One region of the Streptomyces flavovariabilis genome, then DNA from elsewhere that is predicted to be linked to it. Evidence: riboswitches for the same ligand, from Rfam matches in the RefSeq annotation. Region 1 holds a riboswitch; the other holds the start of a gene.
What was found. Region 1 has a riboswitch for S-adenosylmethionine ahead of IO24_RS0104005 (aminotransferase class V-fold PLP-dependent enzyme). Riboswitches for the same ligand answer to the same signal wherever they lie in the genome.
Positions count from the first base shown of each region.

Region 2: linked by a shared signal. The riboswitch ahead of thrC (threonine synthase) and the one ahead of IO24_RS0104005 (aminotransferase class V-fold PLP-dependent enzyme) in region 1 are both predicted to bind S-adenosylmethionine.

Region 1 is NZ_JNXD01000001.1:898,225-906,519, forward strand. Features, by position in the region: gene qcrB (cytochrome bc1 complex cytochrome b subunit) at 1-1,127, shown strand, start outside; gene trpD (anthranilate phosphoribosyltransferase) at 1,266-2,330, shown strand; SAM riboswitch class IV at 2,404-2,520, shown strand; gene IO24_RS0104005 (aminotransferase class V-fold PLP-dependent enzyme) at 2,653-4,035, shown strand; gene IO24_RS0104010 (glycerate kinase) at 3,990-5,183, opposite strand; gene IO24_RS0104015 (SLC13 family permease) at 5,195-6,610, opposite strand; gene IO24_RS0104020 (response regulator transcription factor) at 6,777-7,436, opposite strand; gene IO24_RS0104025 (sensor histidine kinase) at 7,433-8,295, opposite strand, start outside.
Region 2 is NZ_JNXD01000007.1:55,070-63,364, forward strand. Features, by position in the region: gene IO24_RS0114795 (ROK family protein) at 1-12, opposite strand, end outside; gene IO24_RS0114800 (ABC transporter substrate-binding protein) at 145-1,398, shown strand; gene IO24_RS0114805 (DUF3263 domain-containing protein) at 1,432-1,677, shown strand; gene otsB (trehalose-phosphatase) at 1,762-2,589, opposite strand; gene IO24_RS0114815 (alpha,alpha-trehalose-phosphate synthase (UDP-forming)) at 2,596-4,038, opposite strand; gene IO24_RS0114820 (glucosyl-3-phosphoglycerate synthase) at 4,112-5,056, opposite strand; SAM riboswitch class I at 5,212-5,367, shown strand; gene thrC (threonine synthase) at 5,383-6,669, shown strand; gene IO24_RS0114830 (MoaD/ThiS family protein) at 6,758-7,033, shown strand; gene IO24_RS0114835 (cold-shock protein) at 7,481-7,684, shown strand; gene groL (chaperonin GroEL) at 8,074-8,295, shown strand, end outside.

The DNA of each region.
Region 1 (8,295 bases):
CGGACGACCTGCTCTCCGGCACCGGTGTCCGCTTCACGCAGGGCGCGATCCTGTCCGTGCCGATCGTGGGCACGTACATCTCGATGTTCCTGTTCGGCGGGGAGTTCCCGGGCACCGACTTCGTCGCCCGGTTCTACTCGATCCACATCCTGCTGCTGCCGGGCATCATGCTCGGGCTCGTGGTCGGCCACCTGATCCTGGTCTTCTACCACAAGCACACCCAGTTCGCGGGTCCCGGCCGGACCAACAAGAACGTCGTCGGCATGCCGCTGCTGCCGGTCTACATGGCCAAGGCCGGAGGCTTCTTCTTCCTGGTCTTCGGTGTCATCTCGGCCCTCTCCGCCATCGCGACGATCAACCCGATCTGGGTCCTCGGCCCGTACCGGCCCGACCAGGTGTCGACCGGTGCCCAGCCCGACTGGTACATGGGCTTCGCCGAGGGTCTCATCCGGGCGATGCCGGGCTGGGAGATCAACCTCTGGGGCCACACCCTCGTCCTGGGTGTGTTCATCCCGCTGGTGCTCTTCGGTGTCTTCCTCGGGATCATCGCCCTCTACCCGTTCATCGAGTCGTGGGTCACCGGGGACAAGCGCGAGCACCACATCCTGGACCGGCCGCGCAACGCCCCGACCCGCACCGGCGTCGGTGTCGCGTGGGTCACCGGCTACATCATCATGCTGATCGGCGGTGGCAACGACATCGTCGCCACGCACTTCCATATGTCGATCAACGCGGTCACCTGGTTCGTCCGGATCGGGTTCTTCGTCGGCCCGGTCATCGCCTTCATCGTCACCAAGCGCATCTGCCTCGGGCTGCAGCGCCGGGACAAGGAGAAGGTGCTGCACGGCCGCGAGACCGGCATCATCAAGCGCCTGCCGCACGGTGAGTTCATCGAGGTGCACGAGCCGCTCAGCCAGGAGCAGATGTACACGCTCACGGCGCACGAGCAGTACCAGCCGGCCGAGATCGGCTCGACGGTCGACGAGAACGGTGTCGAGCGCAAGGTGAAGGGCTCCGAGAAGCTGCGCGCCAAGCTCAGCGACGCCTACTTCGGTGAGGGTGCCCAGATCCCGAAGCCCACCGCCGAGGAGCACCGGGAGATCACGAGCGGCCACGGCCACCACTGATCGACTGCTTCGCCACGCCACAGAAGGGCCTCGTCCGGTGTTCGGGACGGGGCCCTTCGCGCTGCCCGGGGCTGGATAGGGTGGACCTCGTTGAGACTCTCGTCCCGTAGTGCGGGACGCCTGACCCTGGAGCGGCTTATGAGCGCTGTGACCCCCGCTGGAGGCGACACCGCGGCGGGCCGCTCCTGGCCCCTGCTGCTGAACGGCCTGCTGGACGGCAGGCACCTGAGCGCGGACGACACCGCCTGGGCGATGGACCGGATCATGCGCGGCGAGGCGACCGAGGCGCAGATCGCCGGGTTCGTCGTGGCCCTGCGTGCCAAGGGCGAGACCGTCGAGGAGATCAACGGCCTCGTCCGCACGATGTACGAACACGCCAACGTGATCGAGGTGCCCGGCGCGACGGTCGACATCGTCGGTACGGGCGGTGACGGCGCGAAGACGGTCAACATCTCCACGATGTCCTCGATCGTCGTCGCCGGCACCGGCGCGAAGGTCGTCAAGCACGGCAACCGGGCCGCGTCCTCGGCGTCCGGCGCGTCCGACGTGCTGGAGAAGCTCGGGGTCAACCTGGAACTGCCGCTGCGCCGGGTCCCGGAGGTCGCCGAGGAGGCCGGGATCACCTTCTGCTTCGCGGTGAAGTTCCACCCGGCGCTGCGGCACGCGGGTGCGGCCCGCGGCCAGCTGGGCATCCGCACGGTGTTCAACGCCCTCGGCCCGCTCACCAACCCGGCCCGGGTCCGTGCCCAGGCCGTCGGGGTGGCCGACCCGCGCATGGCGCCGATCGTCGCGGGCGTCTTCGCCGAGCGCGGCAACTCGTCCCTGGTCTTCCGGGGCGACGACGGCCTGGACGAGCTGACCACGACGGCCACGTCCCGGGTGTGGATCGTCCGGGGCGGCGAGGTGACCGAGGAGACCTTCGACCCGCGTGACGTGGGCCTCGACCTGGTTCCCGTGGAGGCGCTGCGCGGTGCGGACGCCTCCTACAACGCCGAGGTGGCCCGCCGACTGCTGGAGGGTGAGACCGGTCCGGTCCGCGAGGCGGTCCTGCTGAACTCGGCGGCGGCGCTGGTCGCTCTGGAGCCGACGTCGGCACCGCTGGCCGACCAGATCCGTGCCGGGATGGCGAAGGCGGCGGAGTCGATCGACTCGGGGGCGGCGAAGCGGACGCTGGAACGCTGGGTGGCGGCCAGCAACGCGTAACCGAGGTGAGCGTGGTCCCGCGATGCGGACTCGACTTGCGGGACCGCGCTCACGTCACGTACTTTCCTGACCAGGTCATGAGTGACAGTCAAAAGGCCCCGGCCGACTGTCCGGCAACCCTCCGTCCGTGGCGGGGTGCCCCGGGTGACGACCAGGCCGCAGGCAGCGAGGTCTGTGGCAAGCGCGTGACGAGGAGTCTCTCGTGAACCAGCGAATGCGATAGGGCCGCAGAGCCCCGCCTCCGCATCCCCCTTCTCTTCACCCCCGCTTGTAGCCGTCGTGCTCGCGGGCGGATTCCACCTGCCTTCACGGGAGTTCACCCATGTCCGTTTCCGCCGTCGCCACCGCCCCGTCCGTTTGTGCCCCGCTGCCCGTTCTGGGGCGGGACGTCACCGTCCCCCTCGTGACCGGCGGCGAGGTCACCTACGCCGCGCTCGACTACGCCGCCAGTGCCCCGGCGCTCCAGCGGGTCTGGGACGACGTCGCCGCCTACGCGCCGTACTACGGCAGCGTGCACCGCGGTGCCGGGTACCTCTCCCAGCTGTCGACCGACCTGTTCGAGAACGCCCGCCGGACCGTCGCCGAGTTCCTCGACTGCCGCGAAGGCGACCAGGTCGTGTTCACCCGGTCGACCACCGACTCCCTCAACCTCCTCGCCGCAGCGCTCCCCGCCGACTGCCAGGTGTTCGTCTTCGAGACCGAGCACCACGCCTCCCTGCTGCCGTGGCGCAACGCCCGCGTCACCTTCCTCGACGCCCCGCGCAGCCCCCGCGAGGCCGTCGAGACTCTGGAGCGCGCCCTCGCCGGCCGCACTGTGCCGATCGAGGGGGGCCACGGGCCGGCCCTGGTCTGCGTCACCGGTGCCTCGAACGTCACCGGCGAGCTGTGGCCCGTACGGGAACTCGCGGCGGCCGCGCACGCCCACGGCGCGCGGATTGTGCTGGACGCCGCCCAGCTGGCCCCGCACCACCCGGTGTCCCTCGCCGGCCTCGACGTCGACTGGGTCGCCTTCTCCGGGCACAAGCTGTACGCGCCCTTCGGTACGGGCGTCCTGGCCGGGCGGTCCGACTGGCTGCGCGCGGCCGAGCCGTATCTCGCGGGCGGCGGCGCCAGCCGCAAGGTCAGCCGGCGCCAGGACGGGGGAGTGGACGTGGAGTGGCACGACAGCGCCGCCCGCCACGAGGCCGGTTCGCCCAACGTCATCGGCGCCTACGCCGTCGCCTCGGCCTGCAAGGCGCTGACCGAGGCCGGCTTCGACACCCTCGTCGCCCGTGAGCAGGACCTGGTCCGCGCGGTGCGGGAGGGGCTCGCCGACGTTCCCCAGGTGCGGTTCCTGTCCCTCTTCGGGGACGACGCGCCGCGCGTCGGCGTGCTCTCCTTCGTCGTCGACGGCTGGAACAGCTCGCACTTCGCCGCCGCCCTGTCCGCCGAGTACGGCATCGGCGTACGGGACGGGCTGTTCTGCGCCCACCCGCTGGTGCGCACGTTGCTCGGCAGCGACCCGCAGTCGCAGGGGGAGTGCGGGTCGCCCGAGGCCGCGCCGGGGGAGAAGTCGCTCAACGCCATCCGGGTCAGCTTCGGCGCGGGCACGCCGGACGAGCACGTGGAGCGGTTCGTGCGGGCGGTGAAGGAGCTCGTGACGGACGGGGCGAAGTGGAACTACCGCACGGAGGACGGGCGCTGCGTGCCGGACACCTCCGCCTGAACCGGTAGCCGGGCACCCAGGACGATCATCCGCAGGGCCCGTTCGGTGGCGTCCGTGAGGAGTTCGCTCGCGCGGAGCAGGGCCTCGGCCAGCTCCATCGGGGCGGGCAGGATGCCGTGGCAGGCGTCCACCCCCGGCACATCGCCCGCGCCCTCCCCGAGCGTGCCGGCCAGCGCCAGGACGGGGCGGCCGTGGAGCTTGGCTCGGCGGGCCACCTCGGCGGGGACCTTGCCACGCGGCGTCTGGTGGTCCAGGGCGCCCTCGGCGGTGACGACCAGGTCGGCGCGGGCCAGCCGGGCGTCCAGGTCGAGGTGGTCCAGCAGCACGTCGAAGCGGGGGAGCAGCCGGGCGCCCAGGGCGGCCAGCCCGGCTCCCAGGCCGCCGGAGGCTCCCGTGCCGGGCCCGGAGCGCAGGTCGCCGCCCGGCACGGCGGCATCGCGGGTGAGGACGAACGCCCAGTTCTCCAGGGCCGCCGACAGCTCCTCCACCTGCGCGGGCGTCGCGCCCTTCTGCGGCCCGAAGACCCGGGCCACGCCCCGCTCGCCGCACAGCACGTTGTACGGGTTGCAGGCGACGAGCAGTTCCACCTCCGTCAGGCGGGGGTCCAGGCCCCTGGGGTCGACGCGGTGCAGGCGGGTCAGCTCCCGCCCGCCCCGGGCGAGTTCCCGGCCGTCCTCGTCCAGCAGCCGGGCGCCCAGCGCCTGGAGCGCGCCCGCGCCCCCGTCCGAGGTGCCCGAGTCGCCGCAGCCGACGAGGATCCGCCGGACGCCCGAGTCCAGGGCGGCGCGGATCAGTTCGCCGACGCCGTACGTGGTGGTGGCGCCCGGGTCGCGCAGGTCCTGCGGGACGAGGGAGAGGCCCGCGACCGCCGCCATCTCCACCACGGCGGTGTCCCCGCCGCCCAGCAGGGCGAAGTGCGCGGCGATGGTCTCCCCGACCGGGCCGGTGGCCGGCGTGGTGACGATCCTGCCCCCGGTCGCGGCGGCCAGGGCGAGGGCCGTGCCCTCGCCGCCGTCCACCAGCGGGATCAGGTCGATCTCGGCGCCGGGCAGGACCCGGCGTACGCCGGCCGCGATGGCGTCGGCGGCGGCCTCCGCGGACAGGGACTCCTTGAAGCCGCTGGGGGCTACGACGACACGGTTCAGCATGGGAGAGCTCCTCAACGGGTGACGGACACGCCGAGCAGCGGCCACACCGCGACGGCGAAGAACAGGACGAGCGCCGCGGTCAGCGGGGCCAGGACGGCGGACAGCCGCAGCAGGTCGCGTGGGGCGTAGGTGGGAGCCCCGGTGATCTGCGAGAAGAGCGTGACCGGCTTGGCCGAGGCGGGCAGGGTGTGGCAGAAGCCCGCGGCGGCGGTCGAGGCGAGGGCCGCGGCCACCGGATTGACGCCGGCTCCGGCAGAGGCCGCCACGACCAGGGGGACCAGGACCGACGAGCGGGCCGAACGGGACTGCAGGAGCAGGTGGGCCGCCGTGCTGACCGCGATCACGACGGTCAGGAAGAGCACCGGGGACTCGTTCGTCGGCACTCCGGACACCAGCCACCGCGCCGCTCCCGAGTCGGCGAGCGCGACCCCCATCGCCATCGTCGCGGCCATGAACAGCAGCAGCGACCAGGGGACGGTCTTCAGCGCGTCCTTCAGGCGCACCGTGCCGAGGGCGGGCGAGGAGGCGATGACGGCGCCGATCAGGGCGACCAGCGCCGGCGGCACCCGGTGCAGCGGCTCACTGCACCACAGGACGATCACGGTGGCGAGCAGCAGGGTGCAGCGCTTCTCGGCCTGGCTCCAGGGGCCGGTGACCGGCTGCTCGCTGTGCCGCTGGATCTGCTCGGGGGTGATGCGGACCGGGCCGCGGCGGTCCGCGCGCCGGGTCGTCGTCAGCAGGACCAGCTCCGCGGCCAGGTGGGAGGAGGCCACGGCCAGCGGCAGCCCCAGCAGCAGCCACTGCGTGAAGCCGATGTGCTGTCCGGTCGTCTCCCACAGCACCGACACGGTGATCAGATGCGCTCCCGCGCCGATCAGAGTCGCCACCGCCGACAGAAGGATCACGGTCGGAAACAGCAGCGCCAGCATCACCACCAGTCGTTTCCGGTCGGCCAGGACCTTCGCGAGGGCGAGGAACACCGGCAGCGCGAGCGCGGCCCGGCCGGAGGTGGCGGGCACCGCGAACGCCGTGACGACCAGGGCGGCCGTGGTGAGATGCACCAGCTGCCGGACGGTGCGCGCCCCGCTGACCAGGAACACCGCCGCCCGGCCGGCGAGCCCGGTCCGGCTCACCGCGGCCGCCAGCACGAACGCGCAGATCAGCAGCCACACCGTGGCATCGCCCAGCGTGCCGAACAGGGTGTCGCTGCTGATCACCCCGGTCACCGTGAGCGCGAGCCCGGCGCCGAGCGCGATGTACGTGTCGTCGATCGACGTCCCGATCCAGGCACAGGTCGCCAGCGCGAACACGGCGAGGGTGAACCGGGCGTCGCCGCCGAGTCCGGGAAAGTTCCCGGGGACGGCCAGCAGCGCGCACAACGACAGCGCGACGCACAGGGCGGTGGTGGAGCGCGGATTCAGAGGCACGCCATCGAGGATTGGCGAAGGCGGTGAGTCATCGATGAGCGCGACATGAAGGAACTTTCACTGCGGCGCCCTCGAGGGGCGCGGGGCTGTATCGATGTGCGGGCTCCGCCGCGTGGGCGCGACCAGCCACAACAGACCCGCACCCGGCAACGGCGCCCAAGCGCCACTACGGCAGCCGATACCCCATCCCCCGCACCGTCTCCACCCGCTCCGCCCCCAGCTTCCTGCGCAGCGTCCGCACATACACGTCCACGATGTTGGACCCCGGGTCGAAGTCGTACCCCCACACATGGGACAGGATCTGCTCCCTCGACAGCACCTGCCCCGGGTGCCGAAGGAACAGTTCCAGGAGCACGAACTCACGGGCCGTCAGGTCGACCGTCCGCTCCCCGGAACGGGCCCGGCGCGTGCGCAGGTCCAGGCTGAGGGAGCCCGACCTGAGGACCGTCACCTCCGGCGCCCGCGCCGCCGTACGGAGTCTCAGCCGCACCCGGGCGAGCAGCTCCTCGAAGCGGAACGGCTTGGTCATCCAGTCGTCGGCGCCGCCCTCGAGGCCGGCCACCGTGTCCCGCACGGAGTCCCGCGCGGTCAGCACGATCACCGGCACCGACACGCGCGCCTCGCGCAGCTCCCGCAGGATCGTGAAGCCGTCCCGGCCGGGCAGCCCGATGTCCAGGACGACGAGGTCGAAGCCGCCGGTCAGGGCGTACTCGCAGCCCGCGTCGCCGTCGGTGACGACGGTCGTGGTGAAGCCGTTGGAGCGCAGGCCCTTCTCCACGAAGGAGGCGATGCGCTCCTCGTCCTCGACGATGAGGATGCGGTTCACGTGGGGTCCCCTTCCGGTGCCCGGGGCGCGTGCAGGACGAGGGCGAAGGTGGCACCGCCCCCGGGAGTGCCGTAGAGCCGAACGCGGCCCCGGTGGCCCTCGGCGATCGCCTTGACGATGGACAGCCCGAGTCCGGCGCCGGAGCCCCGGGCGCCGCGGCGGGCCGTGCCGCGCCGGAAGCGTTCGAAGATCACCTCGGCGTCCTGCGGCTGCACTCCGGGCCCCGAGTCGGCGACGTACAGCTCCAGGTGTGTGCCGTCCGTGCGGGAGCCGATGCGGACGGCCTGGCCGGGCGTGGTGTGCTGCACGGCGTTCTGGGCGAGCTGCACCATGGCCTGGGTGATCCGCTGCGGATCCAGCTCGGCCTCCAGGTCGGCGACCTCGGCGAGCTGCCAGTCGCGGTCGCCCAGGGTGCGGGCCTTGACGTAGACGTCGGCGGTGAGTTCGGCGACCTGGAACGGCTCGGGGGAGACGAAGTCGGGGCGTTCGGCCTTGGCGAGCAGCAGCAGGTCCTCGACGATGCGGCTCATCCGGTCCAGCTCGTCGGTGACCAGCCGGACGGTCTCCTCGCGTTCGGCGGGGTCGTCGCCCATGACCTCCAGATGCCCGCGCACGATGGTGATGGGGGTGCGCAGCTCGTGGCCGGCGTCGTCGACGAACTCGCGCTGCGCGGCGAAGGCACGCTCCAGCCGGTCGAGCATGCCGTTGAACGTCTCCGCGAGGGCCGCTATGTCGTCGTGGCCGTGCACCGGGATCCGGCGGGTGAGGTCCTGTTCGGTGAGCTGTGCCGCCGCGGTGCGCACCACCCGCACCGGTTTGAGGATCCGCCCGGCGACCGCCCAGGCGATGCCGACGGTCA
Region 2 (8,295 bases), on a different contig from region 1:
GACATGTCTCACGGAAACAGTGTGACCCGCGGACCCGCAAGAGGTCTAGTCCACTCACGTGGTGTAGACCTTATTCCGGATATCGAAATGTTTCGGCGGCGGTGACGCCGGGGTTGGGGAAGAGAAGCGGTGCAGCGGCGGCGGATGGCAGGAACGATCGCGGTGGTGTCCGCACTGGGCATGACGGCGGTGCTCGGCGGCTGCGGTGTCACGGGCGGCTCGGCCGAGGTGACCCTGAAGCTGGTCGCCGCCGACTACGGCGACAGCGCGGCCAACAGCTCGAAGAAGTACTGGGACAAGCTCGTCGAGGAGTACGAGGCCGACCACCCCGACGTCAAGATCGACGTCAGCGTCTACTCCTGGAACGACGTCGACCGCAAGGTCAGGGAGATGGTCGCCGCCGGTGACCCGCCGGACATGGCGCAGATCGGCGCGTACGCCGACTATGTCGCCCAGGACCGGCTCTACAAGGCCGACGACCTGCTCTCCATACGCACGCAGGCCGACTTCGTCGGGCAGCTGGCCTCCGCGGGCCAGGTGAAGGGCGTGCAGTACGGCATGCCGTTCGCCGCCTCCACCCGCGTGCTCTTCTACAACAAGACCCTCTTCGCCAAGGCCGGCATCACCCCGCCCGAGTCCTGGGACGACCTGGCCGAGGACGCCGAGGCGCTCAAGGCGGAGGGCGTGAAGGTCCCGTACGCGCTGCCCCTCGGCCCGGAGGAGGCGCAGGCCGAGACCATGCAGTGGATGCTGAGCGGCGGGGGCGGCTACACCGACAGCGTCGACGGCTACGGCATCGACTCCCCGGAGAACATCGACACCTTCTCCTGGCTGAAGGACGACCTGGTCGGCAAGGACCTGACCGGGCCGGTCGCGCCGGGCAATCTGAACCGGGCCGCGGCGTTCGCCGGCTTCGCGAAGGGCGAGGTCGGGATGCTCAACGGCCACCCCTCGCTGATGAAGATCGCCGCCAAGAACGGCATCAAGTACGGCATGGTGCCCACACCGGGCCACGAGGGCCCGAGCAAGTCCACGCTCGGCGTCTCCGACTGGATGACGGCGTTCCGCAAGAACGGCCACCGCGACCAGGTGGGCGACTTCCTCGACTTCGTCTACAGCGAGAAGAACGTGCTGGCCTTCTCCCGCGAGTACGACCTGCTGCCGGTCACCTCCTCCGCGTCCGGCACCATGGCCGCCGCGGACGAGGACCGGCACCTCAGGCCGTTCCTGGAGGAGCTGCTGGCCTCCGAGCTCTACCCGGTCGGCAAGACCTCCTGGGCCGACGTCAGCTCCCAGGTCAAGCAGCAGATCGGCAAGGCCGTCGCGCCCGGCGGCAGTCCCTCGGGCGTCCTCGGCCACCTCCAGGCGGCGGCGATCCGGGCGGAGAGCGCGGAGTAGGCGTTGTCGGTGGCGGGCGCTACGGTGCCGGGCATGGACGAGGAGCACGACGGGACGCGGCTCGGGCGCCGGGAGCAGGACATCCTCGCGCTCGAACGCCGCGGCTTCTCCGGGCCCGGCGCGAAGGAGCGGGTTATCCGCGAGGAGCTGGGTCTCGCCCCGGTGCGCTACTACCAGCTTCTCAACGCCCTGCTGGACGACGCGCGGGCGCTGGCGCATGATCCGGTGACGGTCAATCGGCTGCGGCGTGTCCGGGAGCGGCGCCGGTCTGATCGTTGAGGGCCGTGGGGCTTCTGCCCGTCGCGGGGTGCAGGTGCGTCGTGGTTGTTCGCGCAGTTCCCCGCGCCCCTTCGGGGCGCGACCTCAGCCGATCCGGTTCGCCAACGCGGCCAGCAGCCGTACGACGCCCTCCGGGCCGTCCACCACCAGGTCCGCCCGCTCCCTGAGCTCGGTCACCTCGTCGCTGCCGCTGCACACCAGCAGGCCCGGGGTGCCCTCCGCGCGCAGGGTGCCGACGGCGGCGTAGGCGGGCAGGTCGCCCAGGTCGTCACCGCCGTAGAGGACGGATCCGGCGCCGATCTCCCGGGCGAAGCCGGCGAGGGCGACGCCCTTGTCCATGCCGGGCGGGCGCAGTTCCAGGACCATACGGCCGGGCTCGACGATCAGGCCGTGCCGGGTCGCCAGGTCGGTGAGCGGCTCGCGCAGGGCCTCGAAGGCGGCCTGCGGGTCGGCGGCCCGGCGGGTGTGCACGGCCACAGCCCGGCCCTTGTCCTCGACCCAGGTCCCGCTGCCTTCGAGGAGCCCGGGCAGCCCGGCGCGGACGGCGTCGACGCCGGGGTGCGGGTCGGGGGCGGTGACCTTGCCGCTGCGGGCGTCCCACCGCTCGGTGCCGTAGTGCCCGAGGACGACGAGGTGCTCCAGTCCCGGTGCGTCCGCGAAGCCGCCGTTGCGCACCGCGACCTCGGCCGGCCGGCCGGTGATCACCGCGATGGCGGCGACCTTCGGGGCGAGCGCCACCAGCGCGCCCAGCGCCTCCGGATGGGCCCGGGCCAGCTCCGGATCGGCGACGATCGGCGCGAGCGTCCCGTCGAAGTCCAGTGCGACCAGCGCCTTGCCGGGATCGGCGAGCAGGGCGGCGAGCCCGTCCTGCCCGGCCTTCGTGACAGGCGCGGGCAACGCGTTCGCGCTCATCGCCGCTCAGCCCCTCAGCGCTTCGAGCTGGTCGACGAACCACTGCGCCGGTGGCAGTGCCGTCGCCGCCGCCGCCAGGCGCTTGCTGCGCTCGGCGCGTTCGTCCGGGCGCATCGACAAAGCCTCGTGCAGGGCCGCCGCGGTGCCCGTCACGTCGTAGGGGTTCACCGTGATCGCGTCCTCGCCGAGCTCCTCGTGCGCCCCGGCCTCCCGCGACAGCACCAGCGCGCAGCCCGCGTCGGAGACGACCGGGACCTCCTTGGCGACGAGGTTCATGCCGTCCCGGATGGGGTTGACGAGTGCCACGTCGGCCAGCCGGTAGGCGGCCAGTGAGCGGGCGAAGTCGTCCTTGACGTGCAGCACGACCGGCTTCCAGCCCGGTGTGCCGTACTCGGCGTTGATCTCGTCCGCGAGCCGCTGCACCTCGGCCGTGTAGTCCCGGTACACCGCGAGGTCCTGCCGCGAGGGGTAGGCGAAGGCGACGTGCACCACGCGCTCGCGCCACTCGGCGTGGGCCTCGAGGAGCCGCCGGTAGGCCAGCATGCCGCGCACGATGTTCTTGGACAGCTCGGTGCGGTCGACGCGGACGATGGTGCGCCGGCCCTCGCCGATCTCCTGCCGCAGCGCGGCCATCCGCTCCTCGACGTCCGGCTCGTGGGCCCGCTTGCGCAGGAACTCCGCGTCGGCCCCCAGCCCGTGCACTCCGATCCGGGTGCCGCCGAGCCCGCCGGCGAACCGCTCGGCGCACGCGGTGAACGCCTCCGCCCAGCGCTCGGTGAGGAAGCCCAGCCGGTCCGCGCCCAGCATGCCGCGCAGCACCTGCCCGGCCACGTCGTCCGGCAGCATCCGGAAGTACTCCGGCGGCGCCCACGGCGTGTGGGAGAAGTGCCCGATGCGCAGGTCCGGCCGCAGCTCGCGGAGCATGCCCGGCACCAGCGTCAGGTGGTAGTCCTGCACCACCACCGCCGCACCCTGCGCCGCCTCCTCGGCCAGCGCCTCGGCGAACGCCCGGTTGTACGTCTCGTAGGAGGCCCACTGCCGCCGGAACTCGGCGTCGAAGACCGGCTCCAGGGGCGTCTGGTAGAGCATGTGGTGCACGAACCACAGGACCGAGTTGGCGATGCCGTTGTACGCGTCGGCGTGCACGTCGGCCGGGACGTCCAGCATCCGCACGCCGTCCTCTCCCGCCCGTCGCCCGCCACCGCCCCTCTGCGGAGGGGCCTCCGGCCCCGCCCCTACGATTCCGCGCCTCACCGCCTCCCGGTCGCCGTCGGACAGCGCCGAGCACACCCACAGCGCGTCCGCGTCCGAGCCGATCGCGGAGAGGCCGGAGACCAGTCCGCCGCCGCCTCGTTTGGCGTCCAGCGATCCGTCCTCGCCCACCGTGTACGAGACGGGACCCCGGTTGGAGGCCACCAGCACCTGCGCAGCACCGTACGTTGAAGCCATAAGCCTCAACCTAGCCCGGCCCGGAAACGCTCAAACGTGCGGATCTTCCGTACCCGGCCGAAAACGGCCCCGGTCAGGCCGCTTTCCGCGCCTGGTACTCGGCGATCTCCACCATCGGCGGACGCTCCTCGGTGTCCACGCGGTACGTCCGCGGCTCGAAGCCGTCCTCGCCCCGCTCGAACTGCGTCAGGGACGGCCGGATCAGATGCCCGCGGGCCAGCCGCAGCTGAGCCGTGCGGTAGATCGCGGCGGCCATCCGGCCCAGCGCCTGCCCGTCCTGGTGCCGGTGCTTGCGCACTCCGACGTCCACCTGGGCGAGGGCGTCCAGGCCTGCCAGGTGCAGGGCGTCGACCAGCATGCCCAGCTCCACGCCGTACCCGACGGGAAACGGCAGCCGCTCCAGCAGCGAGCGGCGGGCCGCGTACTCGCCGCCGAGCGGCTGCACGAAGCCGGCCAGCTGCGGCCAGTGCATGTTGAGCAGCGGGCGCGCCATCAGTTCGGTGACCCGGCCGCCCTGCCCGGCAGCGCCACCGAGGGGACGGTCGTACATGGCTTTCACCAGGTCGACGTCCGGTTCGGTGAGCAGCGGGCCGACGATCCCGGAGACGAAGTCGGACGAGAAGTCCCTGAGGTCCGCGTCGACGAAGCAGACGATGTCCCCCCGGGTGGCGAGCAGCGAGCGCCACAGCACCTCGCCCTTGCCGGGCGCGGCGGGCAGGCGCGGGAGTATCCCGTCCCGGTGCACCACCCGCGCGCCCGCGGCGGCGGCCACCTCGGACGTGCGGTCGGTGGACCCGGAGTCGACGACGACCAGTTCGTCGACGAGCGGGACCTGCCGCATCAGGTCGTGGCGGATGACGGCGACGATGTCACCGACCGTCGCCTCCTCGTTGAGCGCGGGCAGCACGACGCTGACCGTCCGGCCCGTGCGCTGCTTGGCGGCCAGGACCTGGTGGAGGGGGCGATCGGTCGCAGACCAGGAACGGGTGCTCAGCCAGCGCTCGACTTCTTCCAGCACCGTGGCGGCTCCTCTGCGTACTCCAGGCGGGAGGGACTGTGATCCATCTCGCGGTTCGGACGACTATCTCAACTGTCCTGGTCGTCGGTTACAGTCTTGAACAACGCGGATGACCATCGCATGTCCGGGGTCACCCGCCGCCTACAACCACATACAGCTCATCCAGAGGGGCAGAGGGAAACGGCCCGATGAAGCCCCGGCAACCCTCCAGTCGGTACTCGTAGGTCACTGGCGACCACTTCGCGAGGCTCCCGGCTAGGGAAGGTGCCAAATCCGTCTCGCGGCGAAATGCGTCGTGAGGAAGATGAGGAAGGGCCTCGCCTCACATGGCTGTGCAGACTGTTGCAAGCACCACTGACTCCACCGTAGACCTCGGTCCCGCCGCGGCGCTGAGCTGCCGCGAGTGCGGTCACCGCGTCCCCCTCGGCCCGGTCTTCGCGTGCGAGGAGTGTTTCGGTCCGCTGGAGATCGCCTACGACTTCTCGTCCTACGACGCCGAGGAGCTCCGCAAGCGCATCGAAGCGGGCCCGGCGAACATCTGGCGGTACGCCCCGCTCCTGCCGGTCCCGGCCGACGTGGCGGACAAGCCGAACATCAACCCGGGCTGGACCAAGCTCGTCAGGGCCGACAACCTCGCGCGTGAGCTGGGTGTCGACGCCGGCAAGCTGTTCGTCAAGGACGACTCCGGCAACCCGACGCACTCCTTCAAGGACCGTGTCGTCGCCCAGGCCATCGAGGCCGCCCGCGCCTTCGGCTTCACCACGCTCTCCTGCTCCTCCACCGGCAACCTCGCCGGTGCGGTGGGTGCCGCCGCGGCCCGCGCCGGCTTCCGCTCCTGCGTGTTCATCCCGCACGACCTGGAGCAGGGCAAGGTCGTCATGGCCGCGGTCTACGGCGGCGAGCTCGTCGGCATCGAGGGCAACTACGACGACGTGAACCGCTTCTGCTCCGAGCTGATCGGCGACCCGGCCGGCGAGGGCTGGGGCTTCGTCAACGTCAACCTCCGGCCGTACTACGCGGAGGGTTCCAAGACGCTCGCGTACGAGATCTGCGAGCAGCTCGGCTGGCAGCTGCCGGACCAGCTCGTGGTGCCGATCGCCTCCGGCTCGCAGCTCACGAAGATCGACAAGGGTCTGCAGGAGCTGATCAAGCTCGGTCTGGTCGAGGACAAGCCGTACAAGATCTTCGGCGCGCAGGCCGAGGGCTGCTCGCCGGTGTCGACGGCGTACAAGGCCGGACACGACGTGGTGCGGCCGCAGAAGCCGGACACCATCGCCAAGTCCCTGGCCATCGGCAACCCGGCGGACGGGCCCTACGTCCTCGACATCGCGCGCCGTACGGGCGGTGCGGTGGAGGATGTGAACGACGAGCAGGTCGTCGACGCGATCAAGCTGCTCGCCCGGACCGAGGGGATCTTCGCGGAGACCGCCGGTGGTGTGACGGTGGGCGTGACGCGCAAGTTGATCGAGAACGGGTTGCTCGACCCCACCAAGACCACTGTCGTGCTCAACACCGGGGACGGTCTGAAGACGCTGGATGCGGTGGCGGGGACCGGGCTGACCGCGACCATTCGTCCCAACCTTGATTCTTTCCGCGAGGCCGGGCTCGTCTGAGCGTCGTCGATCGCTGCGGGCCGGTGGGGGTTGGTCGCGCAGTTCCCCGCGCCCCTAGGTGCGATATCCAACCGGAGGTTTTGAAGTCATGAGCGTCACCGTTCGCATCCCCACCATCCTGCGTACCTACACCGGCGGGCAGGCCGAAGTATCCGCCGACGGCGGGACCCTCGGTGAGGTCATCGCCGATCTGGAGAAGAACCACACCGGGATCGCCGCCCGGGTGCTCGACGACCAGGGCAAGCTGCGCCGGTTCGTCAACGTGTACGTCAACGACGACGACGTGCGGTTCGAACAGGGTCTGGAGACGGCGACGCCGGACGGCGCCGGCGTGTCGATCATTCCCGCCGTCGCCGGCGGCTGAATCCGGTCGACCGGCTTGGTTGTTACCTTGAGTAATTCCGGTCACCGAGCGTGTATCGAATTGCCCCCTCCGTGAGAGAAGCGGAGGGGGCAATTCTGTGTGATTGAGCGCGGTACAGTTGGGGAACGCGTTCCGGATCTCGTGACCGGAACCCTGAATTCCTGCCGCGAGCCCGACAAGATGTAGCCAAAGTGTGCGCGTCTTTCGCGGCTTTTGTTCTTTTTGTGTGGCCCGACTTGCCCTGAAGTCGGGCGAATTCTCCCTACATTCCGGACCCTGCGCGTCCAGAATTCTCGTCCGATTGACCTGTTGCAGACGGCAGTTGGACAGATACATTCAGCCGCGGTCGACGCGTTCCGGCGCACGCCCCCAACCGTGGGGGGTGAGGTCTGACCCGGATCCGCGAAGTGTGGATCTGTGCAAGGGCCAGTAATAGGGGAGTTAGGCATGGCTCAGGGCACCGTCAAGTGGTTCAACGCGGAGAAGGGGTACGGCTTCATCGCGGTCGACGGTGGTGCGGATGTTTTCGTCCACTACAGCGCGATTCAGATGGACGGCTACCGCACCCTTGAAGAGGGCCAGCGGGTCGAGTTCGAGATCTCGCAGGGTCAGAAGGGACCGCAGGCCGACATGGTTCGCGTCTCTGCCTGAACGCGCACCACGACCAACGCACAAGCGACCGGTCTTCTCAGAAGGGCCCGTACCCCCCGGGGTGCGGGCCCTTCGGCCTGTTCGAAGGCGCGCCGGGCGGTGTTCGCCGGGGGCTGCCCCCCTGCCCGATCCCCGGGAGGCGCTTGCGCCCGCCGTCACCCGACCACCACCCCTCGACGAGCACTCGCTTCGCGAGCGCGCCTTGCACTCTCGGGGGTCGAGTGCTAATCATTGCGTTAGCACTCTGAAGGTGAGAGTGACAACGTAAGGACCGGGTCGGTGAGGCCCGCAGGCCTGGTGGGAAGGAACCACGAGGCAAGCGAGCCGTCCGTCGCGGGCGCGGGCGCGGTCCGAAGTAATCACCCCCAGTCCTGGAGGGACCACTTCACATGGCCAAGATCATCGCGTTCGACGAGGAGGCGCGGCGCGGCCTCGAGCGCGGCATGAACCAGCTCGCGGACGCCGTCAAGGTGACGCTCGGCCCCAAGGGCCGCAACGTCGTCCTCGAGAAGAAGTGGGGCGCGCCCACGATCACCAACGATGGTGTCTCCATCGCCAAGGAGATCGAGCTCGAGGACCCGTACGAGAAGATCGGCGCCGAGCTGGTCAAG